Regions from separate parts of the uncultured Rummeliibacillus sp. genome, predicted to be linked through region 3. Evidence: riboswitches for the same ligand, from Rfam matches in the RefSeq annotation. Region 3 holds a riboswitch; each other region holds the start of a gene.
What was found. Region 3 has a riboswitch for S-adenosylmethionine ahead of Q0977_RS12840 (bifunctional homocysteine S-methyltransferase/methylenetetrahydrofolate reductase). Riboswitches for the same ligand answer to the same signal wherever they lie in the genome.

Region 1 (3,437 bases), on a different contig from region 3:
CCTGGAAAACATTTTCTTACTTTTTTCATGATAATGGCAACCTTCCCATTTCATCTTCGTTCTATAACTCGGATGCGAAAATATTATCAATAAAGATTACCGCATCTCTACCTAGATTATTGGTATATATGAGGAGATGATTCAAATGAAAATAGTAAAAAGCTTACTATCTTTCATAGTCATGTTTGGGACTTTATTTACTTTTACAGCAAACAGTGACGCAGCAACACCAAAAACAATGAACGCAAAAGTAGCAAATAGCGTATACGTTCACGCTGAACCTTCAGCTAATGCCAAAAAAGTTGGAACACTTTGGAAAGGTACTAAAGTAGTCGTATATAGTAAATCAAAAACAGGCTGGGCAAAAATTAAATTCAACAAAAAAACAGCTTATGTATATGCTTCTTACTTATCATTTAGCAAAAATACAAGCAAGAAAACAACAGCTACAAAAACTACAACTACTAAAAAAACTACAACTAAAAAAAGTACGAGTACTTCAAATAGTAAAAAAACAACTTATCGCCCCGTAGTAACAAATACTTACTACTATGTTGAAAATGGCAAAGACGGAAAACTATATTCAACTGGCAAACGCAATTCAACAGGTTGGACTTACTGGTACAAAAAAACAGGTAACAATAAACAATCATTTTTAGTAAAAGAATCTTCTAAAGGTTTAGATTACAAATTTAAAACAGGTACTATTCGTCAAATCGTTTACCCTTTTACAAAGGGACAAGTATTTAAAGCAAACAAAAAAAATTACAAAATCGTATCTATTTCAAACACTTTTAAAGTAAAAGCAGGTACATTTAAATCAGTTGTCGGTATTAAAGCTGCAGACGGTTCAATCACATATTACGCCCCAAATGCTGGCGCAATTAAAACTGTGAAAAACAAAAAAGTCACTTTTGAAATCACAAAAATTGAAACAAAATAATTGAACGATTAAAGAGCTCCCTGAAATAATTTAGGGGGCTTTTTCTTTCATTATGCTATTGCATAGTATTTCATAAAGTGTTACTATTTCATTAATTAAAATTTTTCTAACAATTTAATGTAAATTTCTTATCGAGAGAGATGGAGGGACTGGCCCTGTGAAATCTCAGCAACCACCAATTTGGTAAGGTGCTAATTCCAGTAGATGTATTTCTAGCAGATAAGAAGATTGACTTTTTAAGTACAAGGTCCTCTTCTTCTGAGGGCCTTTTATTTTTTTAGAAAAGGATGATGAACATGACAAAAAAACATATTTCGACTCGTTTAGCGCAAATCGGAACAGAAACAGATCCTCGGACTGGTGCGATTAATACACCTATTTATCTTTCTACCGCATATCGACATGCAGGACTCGGCCAATCGACAGGCTATGATTATACGCGTACAAAAAATCCAACTCGGGCTGTTTTAGAGGAAGGAATTGCCGCTTTAGAAAGTGGAGATGCAGGTTTTGCCTGTAGTAGCGGGATGGCTGCAATCCAATTAGTTTTATCCCTTTTCAAATCAGGAGACGAAATAATCTATTCAGATGACATTTACGGAGGTACATATCGACTTGCTCGTCAATACGAAAACCAATATGGTATTCACGCTCATTTCACACCTTTCCAATCTATCGCAGAAGTCGAAGCAATTATAAATGAACATACAAAAGCACTTTTTATAGAATCACCAACAAATCCATTAATGCAAGAAATCAATATTGAACTATTTGCAAAGTTAGCGAAAAAAAATCAACTTTTACTGATTGTTGATAATACTTTTTTGACTCCGTATTATCAACGTCCAATTGAACTTGGCGCAGATATTGTTATTCATAGTGCTACTAAGTATATTGGAGGACATAATGATGTTCTTGCAGGTCTGGTCGTGGCAAAAGGAGAAGACTTGTGTGAAAAACTTCTTCATAACCATAATGCTTCAGGTGCAACATTAGCCCCGATTGACAGTTGGCTTTTACTCCGCGGTCTAAAAACTTTACATGTTCGCATGAAACAACATACAGAAAATGCACGAAAAATTGTTGACTATTTAAGTAAAGAACCATCCGTAAAAGAGGTTCTTTACACTGGATTAGGTGGCATGATTTCTTTCCGATTACAGCATTCCAAATTGGTACCAGCATTTCTTCAAAATTTAAAACTTATCGCATTTGCTGAAAGTTTAGGAGGCGTTGAAAGTTTTATCACCTACCCGGCTACTCAAACACATGCTGATATACCTGAAGAAGAACGAACTGCACGTGGTGTTGACAACTCATTGTTACGTTTTTCAGTAGGAATAGAAGAAGCCGAAGATTTAATAGAAGATCTCCAACAAGTTTTTACTACTATCAATAAAGAGGTGTCTTTCCATGAGTCAACAAAATAAACAATCTATCGAAACTAGTCTAATAACTGCTTCTACTAGAGGCGATTACGAACAAAAGACAGGTGCTGTGAATGTACCAATCTATCTTTCATCTACTTTTGACCAAGAACATTTTGATTCTTTCGGTCCCTACGACTACAGTCGCTCTGGAAACCCTACTCGTGATGCATTAGAAAAAACAATTGCTGAACTTGAAGGAGGTTCAAGAGGATTTGCCTTTTCATCAGGCATTGCAGCAATTGCTTCTGCCCTACTTACTCTAAATACAGGTGATCATATTGTCATTACAAGCGAAGTATATGGTGGAACTTATCGTTTTGTTACACAGGTTTTAACAAAATACGGTATTTCACATTCTTTCGCAGATTTTACGAACTTGCAAGAAGTAGAAGCTGCCATCCAACCAAATACAAAGATTTTATATGCTGAAACTCCCGCGAATCCACTTCTAGGTATTACTGATATTCGTGGTATTGTTTCCATTGCTAAAAAACATAATTTGTTAACTTTTGTCGACAATACCTTTATGACACCACTTTACCAACGTCCGCTTGAACTAGGCGTTGATGTAGTATTACATAGTGCTACGAAATTTTTAGGCGGCCATAGTGATATTATTGCTGGTCTTGCCGTCACAAAAGACGAAGAACTTGGAAAACAAATTTACTTTATGCAAAATTCGATGGGTGCTATTTTAGGGGCACAAGATTCATTTTCATTGATACAAGGTATTAAAACATTAAATGCTCGCTTATCACAATCATCACAATCGGCGATAAAGATTGCCTCTTACCTCGAACACCATGAATTGGTTAAAGAAGTTCACTACCCTGGATTAAAGAATCATCCAGGTTATGAAATCCATGCGAACCAAGCATCAAACGCTGGTGCTGTATTATCATTCACATTACCAAATCGTGAGCTGACAAAGGCTTTTGTTGAACATGTTCAAATTCCGATTTTTGCAGTTAGTCTTGGTGGAGTTGAATCTATTCTTTCATACCCAGTGACAATGAGTCATGCTGCTATTCCTAAAGAAGAGCGCGATAAACGTGGCATTACAG
Region 2 (3,437 bases), on a different contig from region 3:
TCATCTTTTATTCTTTTCTTTTTACTTAGCCTAATTATTCTAACAACTGTTCGTATTTTAAAAAGGAAAAAAGTATACAAAAGAAAAATCAGCTATGCAGTTTGTATACTTTTTATATTATTTTGTTATGAGCTTCCGCTAATTTTTTATGATGCTACAACACATGTGGCACTTCTTTATCAGCCACCTGAGGAAATTATCGAAGGGACTAATATCTATTTACTTGGTGTGAATAGTGTAGAATTCTCTTTAACAAAAAATAAATTAGATGTTTCGAAAATCTTAGAAAGACAACATGTCAAGCCACTTGCTATCGTTGAAGGTGATAATAAAGATCGCTATGCTAGTAAAAATAGACAACTTTTAAGCTGGCTTCATCTTAAAGAAGACACTACTGAACAAATGAAGAAAAATGTTAGTTACTATTTAGAGCAAACCGATCAAAAGACAGAGAAAAAAATAGATGCCTTTCTAAATAGAGAACGTATCGGTGGAGATAGCGGAGGTTTGGCACTTGTATTGTCTGGAAAAGTTAAAAATGAAGGTTTACAAAACGAACACCCTATTGCTATAACGGGAGCAATCGACAAAAATGGTAACGTAAAGACAATTGGCATGTTAAAAGAGAAAATCCAAATCGCTAGTATTTCAGGTATTTCTTATCTAATTATCCCTAGTGGGAATAAAGAAGAAGCTAATAAATTTCGAAAGGAGATTAACAGTAATATTCAAATTTTTGATGTAGCAACAATTGATGAAGCCATTGAGGTTATTGAAAAGATTAATCAAAAATAAAAAGTCGTTCACTTTTTGTGAACGACTTTTTATTTTTGTGTAAATACTTCACTGTTATTTTAAAGAATCAGCAAATTTTGCTTTTAATGCAGATACTTTGTCTGTATTTTCCCAAGGAACATTCAAATCTGTACGACCGAAGTGTCCGTAAGCTGCTGTTTGTTTGTAAATTGGGCGACGTAAGTCTAGCATTTTAATAATTCCTGCTGGACGCAAGTCAAAGAATTCTCGAACCGCTTCAACTAAATCACTTTCTTTAACTTTCCCAGTACCAAAAGTATCGATTGCGATAGATACTGGTTGTGCAACGCCGATTGCATATGCAAGTTGTACTTCTGCACGTTCTGCAAGACCTGCGGCAACAATATTTTTTGCAACATAACGAGCTGCATATGCACCAGAACGGTCAACTTTTGTAGCATCTTTACCAGAGAAAGCACCGCCACCATGACGAGCATAGCCGCCATAAGTATCAACGATAATTTTACGGCCAGTAAGACCTGCATCACCTTTAGGACCACCAATTACGAAACGGCCTGTTGGATTGATAAAGTATTTTGTTTTGTCATCTAGAAGTTCTGCTGGTACAACTTTAGCAATAACTTCTGATTTTAAATCTTTTTTAATTTGTTCTAAAGTTACTTCTTCATCGTGTTGAGTGGAAATAACAATTGTGTCCACTCTTACTGGATGGTTATTTTCATCATATTCGATAGTTACTTGTGTTTTACCATCTGGACGTAAGTAATCTAATTGACCTGATTTACGAACTTCTGTTAAACGACGTGCTAATTTGTGTGCCAAACTAATTGGAAGTGGCATTAACTCAGGTGTTTCGTTGCAAGCATAGCCGAACATTAAACCTTGGTCCCCTGCACCAATTGCTTCAATGTCTGCATCTGTCATAGATCCTTCACGTGCTTCTAATGCTTTGTCAACACCTTGTGCGATATCAGGTGATTGTTCACCTACAGCAACAAGTACTGCTAGGTTTTCTGCATCAAAACCGTATTTACCACGAGTGTAGCCAATTTCCGCTACTGTATCGCGAACAATACCTTTCATATCTACATACGTAGTAGTTGTTAACTCACCTGTTACAAGTACTAGACCTGTTGTAACCGTTGTTTCACATGCTACACGTGCATTTGGATCTTTTGCTAAAACAGCATCCAAAATTGCATCTGAAATTTGGTCACAAATTTTATCTGGATGTCCTTCTGTTACGCTTTCTGAAGTAAATAATCTTCTGTTTGTCATTTGGTTTCCTCCTATTATCAACGAGATCCTCTCGAAAAAAAGATACGGTACTCATTACCCATGTCCGTTTATGTTCTAAACGTCAAGCCAGCTATAAGCTGCTTTTTTAACACGAGGATATAGAAAGTGCCAGTACATAATATAAATAGAATGCAACAAATCGCATATAATAATGAAACAAATCAGATTTGCTTCTATTTTTTGAAAAAAAAAACCTTTCACTCATCGAAAATCAATGAGGAAAGGATATGTTTCGTAAGCACCTTTCACTCTTATCGTTCAAGGAATCTTCCTTGCATCAGATTAGCACCAACGCATCACGTGAAAGATAATGCAGGTTGCCGGGCTTCATAGGGCCTGACCCTCCACCAGCTCGGGATAAGAGTATCCGTTCTAATGCATATACTAAGTGATATTACTATGAAAGTCAAACTTATTTTCTTATAGTAATAAAAAAATCAAATTCATAAAAATTAATTTCCAATTAGTATAGACTATTCGTTTCAATGTGTTATACTAATTCTCGAGATGAAGAAAAGAAACCCATTTAAGGGTAATAACATAAAAAGGAAGGTACGAACAAAGATGAATTCAGTAGAAATTGCGAATGAACTGAAGGGTTTATTACAAGGAAATAACATTTCAGTACAACTTTCAGTCCCACAATTAGTGGAAAAAGCAACTTCCCGCGGTGAAGCAATCTTAACAGTTGATGGCGCTGTTCGTGCAGTAACAGGCAAGTATACAGGACGTTCACCTAAAGATAAATTTATGGTAGTCGAAGAATCTTCTAAAGATCAAATTGATTGGGGTAAAATTAACCAACCAATTTCTGCAGAAGTGTTTGATTCATTATATAACAAAGTTGTTAACTATTTAAAACAAAAAGAAGAAGTTTTTGTGTTTAAAGGCTTTGCAGGTGCAGACAAAGATTCTCGCTTAGCAATCCGCGTTGTTAATGAATACGCTTGGCATAATCTATTTGCTCACCAATTATTCATCCGCCCTACTGATGAAGAACTAAATACACATGAAGCTGATTTCACTATTTTATCCGCGCCTACTTTTAAAGCGGATCCAAAAGTGGATGGTACAACTTCAGAAACTTTCATCATCGTATCTTTAGAAAAACGTATTATTTTAATCGGCGGCACTGAATATGCTGGAGAAATGAAAAAATCTATCTTCGGTATTATGAATTACTTATTACCACAAAACGGAATCCTACCAATGCACTGTTCTGCCAATGTAGGTGAACAAGGAGACGTTGCTCTATTCTTTGGTTTATCAGGTACTGGTAAAACAACGTTATCTGCAGATGGTAATCGTAAACTAATCGGTGACGATGAACATGGTTGGTCTGATAACGGCGTGTTCAATAT
Region 3 (3,437 bases):
TCGTTCTTCAATGAGATGCTTTGACATAGTTGCTTTCATCCTCTCTCTTGAAATCTAATTCGCGTATATAGTTCATTAACTCAATTGACATATCATAACGCATAAATGGTGTGATTAAATAGATTCCATTAAACAATTCGGCCGCTGTATCAATCAGCTCTTTTGCAATAGCAATTCCTTCAAATCTCGCGGCTTCCTTATCTTCACCTGTCGCTCTCATACGTTCTAATACTTCTTCAGAAAGCTTAATACCCGGCACTTCATGATGCAGAAATTCCGAATTTCTTACACTTGTAAGTGGCATGATACCAATGAATATAGGCGTTTCTAAATGTTTTGTTGCTTCATACACTTCAATAATTTTTTCTTTACTATAGACAGGTTGTGTGATGAAATAATCTGCACCCGCTTCGATTTTTTTCTCTAACCGACCAACTGCACGCTCTACTACACGTACATTAGGATTGAATGCTGCAGCTACTGAAAAATTCGCTTTTTTCCGGAGTGGCTTTCCAGAAAATGAAATACCTTCATTCAATTTTTTTATAAGTTGGAGAAGTTCAATACTAGAGACATCATATACACTTGTTGCGCCTGGAAAATCCCCTACTTTGGATGGGTCGCCTGTAACCGCTAAAATATCATGAATGCCCAACGCATTTAACCCCATTAAATGTGATTGCAAACCGATTAAATTCCGATCACGACAGGTTATATGGGCAAGAGGGCGAATATTATTATTTAGCTTTAATATTGATCCCATCGCCATATTACTAATTCGCGGTGAGGCAAGTGAATTATCTGCCATGGTCACAGCATCAGCTCCAGCTTCATATAAAGCCTTGGAACCTTCTATAAACTTTTCGATTTCCAAATGCCTTGGTGTATCAAGTTCCACTATAATAGAACGTTCCTTTTTCGCCTTCTCATGAAGTGGCTTATAACTTTCTTTTGTAGCTTCTTTAATCAATATGACTTCTTTATGCTTAACTACTTTATGCTGAATTGGTGGTAGATCTGCCAAACGGTGTTTGACCGCTTCTATATGTTTTGGTGTTGTTCCGCAACATCCACCAATCAACCTTACTCCCTGATCTCTTAGCAATACTGCGGATCTGCCAAAGTATTCTGCCTCAGATTCATAAACTATTTTGCCATCTTCAACATCTAAAAGGCTTGCGTTAGGATAAGCCGAAAGAAAGGCTTTTGATGGGAGTTCTACATCTTCAAAGGCTTGGATAGTATGGTGTGGACCTAAGCGACAGTTAACGCCTACGATATCAGCGCCGATTGCTTCTAATTGGTGAAGAGCATCATTTAATCGTAAACCATTTTGCAAAATACCTGGTTCATGCATCGATACTTGCGAAATTATTGGAACATCAGTGATTCTGCGCAAATGCTTTACTGCTGCCTTTAATTCATCAAAATCATAATAAGTTTCAAGCAAAAGTCCATCCGGATTACCAGCTAGTAGAATTCCTGCCTGTTCATCCAACGACCGAATGATTTCGTCTAAAGTCGCATCACTTTTTCGAATACCCCGAATACCACCGATTGTCCCTAAAACAAACTGTTCCCCTTTTGAAGCAACTTTTTTTGCAATCTGAATGGCACTCTCATTTATGGCTTTCACAGAATTTTCAAGACCATATCGTTCTAATTTAATAGCGTTTGCTGTATAAGTATTCGTTTGAATAATGTCTGCACCTGCATCGATATATTGTTGATGGATATTCTCAATAACTTCTGGCTTTTTAACATTTAATTCCTCATAACAATAGTCGATTCCATACGAATATAATAATGTTCCCATTGCACCATCTGCAGTTAAAACTTGCGATTGAAGTTTTTCTAAAAGTCCCATACTGTCCTTCCTTTCTTTTCCACCGTAGTCCTACCACTCGGTATTATTTTCCACATTGAGCTTGTGAGAAAAATCGATGTGGGAATTTCATCAAATTTAAAATAAAAAACCTTCTTAACAAAAAATAAGAAGGTTTTAGAATGCATATTGATTGCTCCTTCTTATCTACAGGATTACTCCACTGGAATTAGCACCTGACCAATTGGCTGGTTGCTGAAGCTTCATAGGGCCAGTCCCTCAGCTTCTCTTGATAAGAAATAATATTTAATTTTTAGAATAATTAAAAGAATCATACTCCTTAATATACTTTTCGTCAAGGACATATGAAAAAATGAGTTACATTTGTATTTTTTATAATTGCAACTCATTTTACGGTTGTAAAAGGAAAGACTTTTAGTAAGCTATAAAAATTTATTTTAACTTAAAATAGCTCGTATCATCAGTATATGTTTCTTTCTTAATGAGTTTTCCGCGAATAATCATACGTTTTTCACCATTATAGTTACAGGTGACAAGTGTGATTAGCTTTTCATCTCCTTGATCTTGAATCACTTCTACTTGTGTTGGCTTGACGATAAACATATCAGAAATTTGATATTCGTATATATTTCTGAAATCTGTAATATAAACTTTCATACCTTCTTGTGCTTTTGTTAATGGGCTAAATAAGGTTTTACCATTATTCATATTATGCCCAGCTAAAGAGTAATTTCCTTGTCCCATAACTTGATCTTGTTTCATCGTTCCTGCACCAACCGTTAAATTAATATTTGAAATTCCATAGACGATTGGTAATTGCATATGAACATCCGGTACACTAATTGCTCCAATTGCATGTACATCTTTCTTTTTCGTTTGGGCATCAAGTACATCTTGTAAACGAATATTTTCCACCTTTGCAAAATCGAAAGTTGCCTGTGGTGTTGTCTTTGCTTTTTCAATATTGGTCTTTTGGATTGTTTCCTTAGACATGTTATCTACCAACAATACCATTATTGGTTTTTGAAAGGTCAATACTAATCCCGTAAAGAGTAATAAAATACCGAGCACTAAACTCAACTTTCTCATCATTTTATAAACCTCTTTCTTTTTTCTTATCTTTCCATGTTACATAGTGAGTTCCAATATTACAATAAAAAAAGACCAAGAGAGAGATTAGCTCTTGGTCATAGAAACTTAGAATTATTAAATTGATTGGATAATTTTTTCTGCTGTGTCTTGTCCGTTTTTAATGCAATTTCCAATGCCTACTCCATAATATGAGCATCCTGCTAAAATAACATGTGGATATTTTTCTTCTAATTGGGTAGTCAATGATTTTACCGTTTCTGCATGTCCCATACCATAGACAGGCATTAAATCATTCCATTTTGTCACATTTACAACAGCTGGTTCGCTATCTAATTTTAATGATTTCTTAATATCTTCCAATGCTATTGCAGTTAACTCTTCTTCGTTTAAATGTTTGAGCTTATTGAATATAGGATTTGAGCTTTTATAAAATAGACGGACAAGTAAATTACCCGATTTAGATGTATGGTTCCACTTGCGACTTGTCCAAGTACAAGCA
Region 4 (3,437 bases), on a different contig from region 3:
AGTTGTCGTATCAAATGGGTGTAGCTTTCCTTCAGTAGCCCAGAAGAATAATAAAATTAAAGAAATAATAATTAGACGAATTTCAGCGGATTTGACAGGTCCTAGTTCTTTTAACTGGGATTCAATCAATTCTTTGCCGCCTTCAATTTTTTGAGTTTCAGGTTTAATCAGATTAATCATTACAAAGAATAGCACGATGGACATAATAATTGAGAATGGTGCTGCGTATATAAACCATTGGCTCCAGGAAATATCCGTATTAAATTCTTTATTGATAAAACTCAATGCGACCATATTTTGCGCAGCAGCTGTCTTAATGCCAACATTCCAAATAGATACAGCTTGTACAGAAGTTATGACTAATAATGCAGCTAGTTTACTATCTTTTGGTAGGCCGAATGCAGCGACCATACCTAGTAAGATGGGCACAACTGCTCCTGCCCGAGCTGTGGCACTTGGTACGAAAAATGCTAATATAATCGAAACGATGATTGCTCCAAATACGATATTTTTAGTTTTTGTACCGACCAGGGATAAAATCCATAAGGCAAGTCGCTTATGTAAATTTGTTGCTTGCATGGCAGCAGCTAAGAAAAGAGCAGCAGCCACTAATGCGACGGCAGAATTGCTAAAACCACCTAAAGCCATTTTCAAAGCATTAGCTGTACCATACTCTAGTGAAGGATCTTCAAGAGTGGGTGCTAATCCGATTGATATTCCAGTAATTGCTATAATCATGGCTGCACTTACTGGATAAGAAACAGCTTCTGTAACCCATAAAATAACGGCAAATCCAAGAATTGCTAAACTCCTTTGACCAGCTACGGGTAAATTTCCGCTGTTTGGCCAAAATGTCATGATTATTAATACAGCAAAAGCAAGTCCTATCCATAGAGGTTTTAAATTCTTTTTCTTTTTAACTTCCTCCATAATTATCATTCCTTTCCTTTATCTCCATTATAAGGCTGTGCTTATTGATATAATGTGCATATATATGTCGAAAAAAGGAAAATTTATGAAATACTTTATTTGTAAAGTACACGTTTATCTTATGAAGTAAGATTAAAAAGATAGGAAAATATTGTACTAGTGATTCTTACAAAAAATATAATACAAGAAATAAATCCCTTTCAAAATGATTAATTATTCAGAAAGTTGTTGACTTTTATTCTATTTATCTTCTATACTTACCTCAACAAGATGGAATAAAAAAATAACCTTTATCAAGAGCGGCGGAGGGATAGGCCCTGCGATGCCCAGCAACCAGTAAGTTTATGAATACTTGCTACGGTGCTAATTCCTACAGATTCTAAGCGAGTCTGAAAGATAAGGGGAGGAAATGCTAATCAACCCTCTTCTTACGTGAAGAAGGGTTTTTATTTTTTATAAGCATTGGAATAATGACTTTATAAAAACCCTTTAACACACCTCCGTTTTCCATCTAAAAAATTTTTAGGAGGAATTTAAAATGACAGAATTACGTAAAGAGACTTTAGCAGTTCATGGTGGTCAAACACCAGATCCAACAACAGGAGCTATTGCAGTACCTGTATACCGAACAACTGCATATAAATTCAAAGATTCTGAACATGCACGTAAATTATTTGCATTAGAAGAACCAGGCAATATCTATTCTCGTATTATGAACCCTACTGTAGATGTATTTGAAAAACGAATTGCATTACTTGAGGGAGGTACAGCAGCAGTTGCTTTATCTTCAGGGATGGCAGCTATCGCATTTTCAATATTGAACATCGCACGTGCAGGTGATCATATTGTATCCGCATCTAGTATTTATGGAGGAACTTATAATCTATTTGCGAACACGTTACCTCGTTATGGTATTACAACAACATTTGTCAACGAAAAAAATAATGATGAGTTTGAAGCAGCTATTCAAGATAATACAAAAGCTATCTATGCTGAAACCATTGGAAACCCAAGTCTTTCAATCGTAGATATTGAAGCATTAGCAAAAATTGCACACAAACATGAAATTCCATTAATCATTGATAATACATTTGCTTCACCTGTAGGTTGCAATCCAATTGAATTTGGTGCAGATGTTGTTGTTCACTCTGCAACAAAATGGATAGGCGGTCATGGTACAACTATTGCTGGGGTAGTAGTAGATGCCGGTAAATTTGATTGGACACGTGGTAAATTCCCTGATTATACAGAGCCAGATGAATCTTATCATGGTTTACGTTACGGTGTTGATACAGCAAATGCAGCATTTGCAACTCGTTTACGCGTTCAATTATTACGAGATTTTGGACCAACACTTAGCCCTGACGCTGCGTTTAATTTACTCCAAGGATTAGAAACTTTACATTTAAGAGTTCCATATCATAATGAAAATGCAAGAAAAGTGGCAGAATATCTTCGTCAAAATGACCAAGTAGAATGGGTGCATTACAATGGATTTGATGATAGCGAATTTGCTGCAAATGCTAAAAAATACTTGAAAAATGGTTTTGGATCTGTCCTTACTTTTGGTATTAAAGGTGGACGAAGTGCTGGTCGTCAGCTTATTGATAACATTGAATTATTCTGCCACGTGGCGAATGTTGGGGATGCTCGTTCTCTAATCATTCATCCTGCTTCTACAACACACCAACAATTAAGTCCAGAAGAATTGAAAAAATCTGGTGTTCCGGAAGAATTAGTTCGTCTGTCAATTGGTTTAGAAGCTGCGGAAGATATAATAGAAGCACTAGAGGCCGCATTTGCGAAAGTCGGTAAACCTGAAGAGGCAAAATAAAACTGGATTCGGGAAGCAAAAGTTTAAAGAGTGATGCGTTAAACACGTTCACTCTTTTTCTCTTATATAAATTGGCTTTTTAAAAATAATCTAAAAATTCGATAAAATCAATGATGTAAGCGGTTTTCATGACCTCTCAGAAAAAACAATTGTCCTTCTCAGAAAGATTTTTCTTGTAATCTGTCCGTATGTGAGCTAAAATCAACTTTAAGTTCAGTATTTAAAGATTTCTTTACATGTATAGGTCACATGTTAATGATAGATAAATCACAAATTGAATGCGTATGAAGTGAACATATGTATTTCACAATATAAAGAAGAGAAATTTGGAGGCGAATGATATGACAACAGTGAAGGTAGCGATTCTTGGTTTCGGTACAGTTGGTCAAGGTATTTTTCGTATAGTAAATGAAAAACGAAAGCAATTCAAAGATACTTTAGGAGTAGATATTGAGATTGTTAAAATTCTTGTAAGTAATGTGAATAAGCCGCGTTCACATGCTCCAAAAGAATTATTAACAGATAAATTTGAGGATATCTTAGCAATTCCAGATTTAGAAGTGGTTTTTGAGGCAATTGTTGGAGAAGAGCCAGCTTATAGATATTTATCAAAGGCGATTGAAAAAGGATGCAATATTATTACTGCGAACAAAGTAATGTTTTCTAAATACGG

Region 1: linked by a shared signal. The riboswitch ahead of Q0977_RS15955 (methionine biosynthesis PLP-dependent protein) and the one ahead of Q0977_RS12840 (bifunctional homocysteine S-methyltransferase/methylenetetrahydrofolate reductase) in region 3 are both predicted to bind S-adenosylmethionine.
Region 2: linked by a shared signal. The riboswitch ahead of metK (methionine adenosyltransferase) and the one ahead of Q0977_RS12840 (bifunctional homocysteine S-methyltransferase/methylenetetrahydrofolate reductase) in region 3 are both predicted to bind S-adenosylmethionine.
Region 4: linked by a shared signal. The riboswitch ahead of Q0977_RS05550 (O-acetylhomoserine aminocarboxypropyltransferase/cysteine synthase family protein) and the one ahead of Q0977_RS12840 (bifunctional homocysteine S-methyltransferase/methylenetetrahydrofolate reductase) in region 3 are both predicted to bind S-adenosylmethionine.

The regions. Positions count from the first base shown of each region.
Region 1 is NZ_CAKQBI010000037.1:8,120-11,556, forward strand. Features, by position in the region: gene Q0977_RS15950 (SH3 domain-containing protein) at 146-943, shown strand; SAM riboswitch class I at 1,069-1,169, shown strand; gene Q0977_RS15955 (methionine biosynthesis PLP-dependent protein) at 1,240-2,373, shown strand; gene Q0977_RS15960 (aminotransferase class V-fold PLP-dependent enzyme) at 2,357-3,437, shown strand, end outside.
Region 2 is NZ_CAKQBI010000002.1:199,490-202,926, forward strand. Features, by position in the region: gene Q0977_RS02595 (S16 family serine protease) at 166-795, shown strand; gene metK (methionine adenosyltransferase) at 850-2,055, opposite strand; SAM riboswitch class I at 2,325-2,440, opposite strand; gene pckA (phosphoenolpyruvate carboxykinase (ATP)) at 2,641-3,437, shown strand, end outside.
Region 3 is NZ_CAKQBI010000021.1:27,113-30,549, reverse strand. Features, by position in the region: gene metH (methionine synthase) at 1-27, opposite strand, end outside; gene Q0977_RS12840 (bifunctional homocysteine S-methyltransferase/methylenetetrahydrofolate reductase) at 8-1,867, opposite strand; SAM riboswitch class I at 2,026-2,124, opposite strand; gene Q0977_RS12835 (class A sortase) at 2,279-2,938, opposite strand; gene Q0977_RS12830 (protoporphyrinogen oxidase) at 3,053-3,437, opposite strand, start outside.
Region 4 is NZ_CAKQBI010000006.1:28,971-32,407, forward strand. Features, by position in the region: gene Q0977_RS05545 (DASS family sodium-coupled anion symporter) at 1-930, opposite strand, end outside; SAM riboswitch class I at 1,218-1,333, shown strand; gene Q0977_RS05550 (O-acetylhomoserine aminocarboxypropyltransferase/cysteine synthase family protein) at 1,469-2,764, shown strand; gene Q0977_RS05555 (homoserine dehydrogenase) at 3,106-3,437, shown strand, end outside.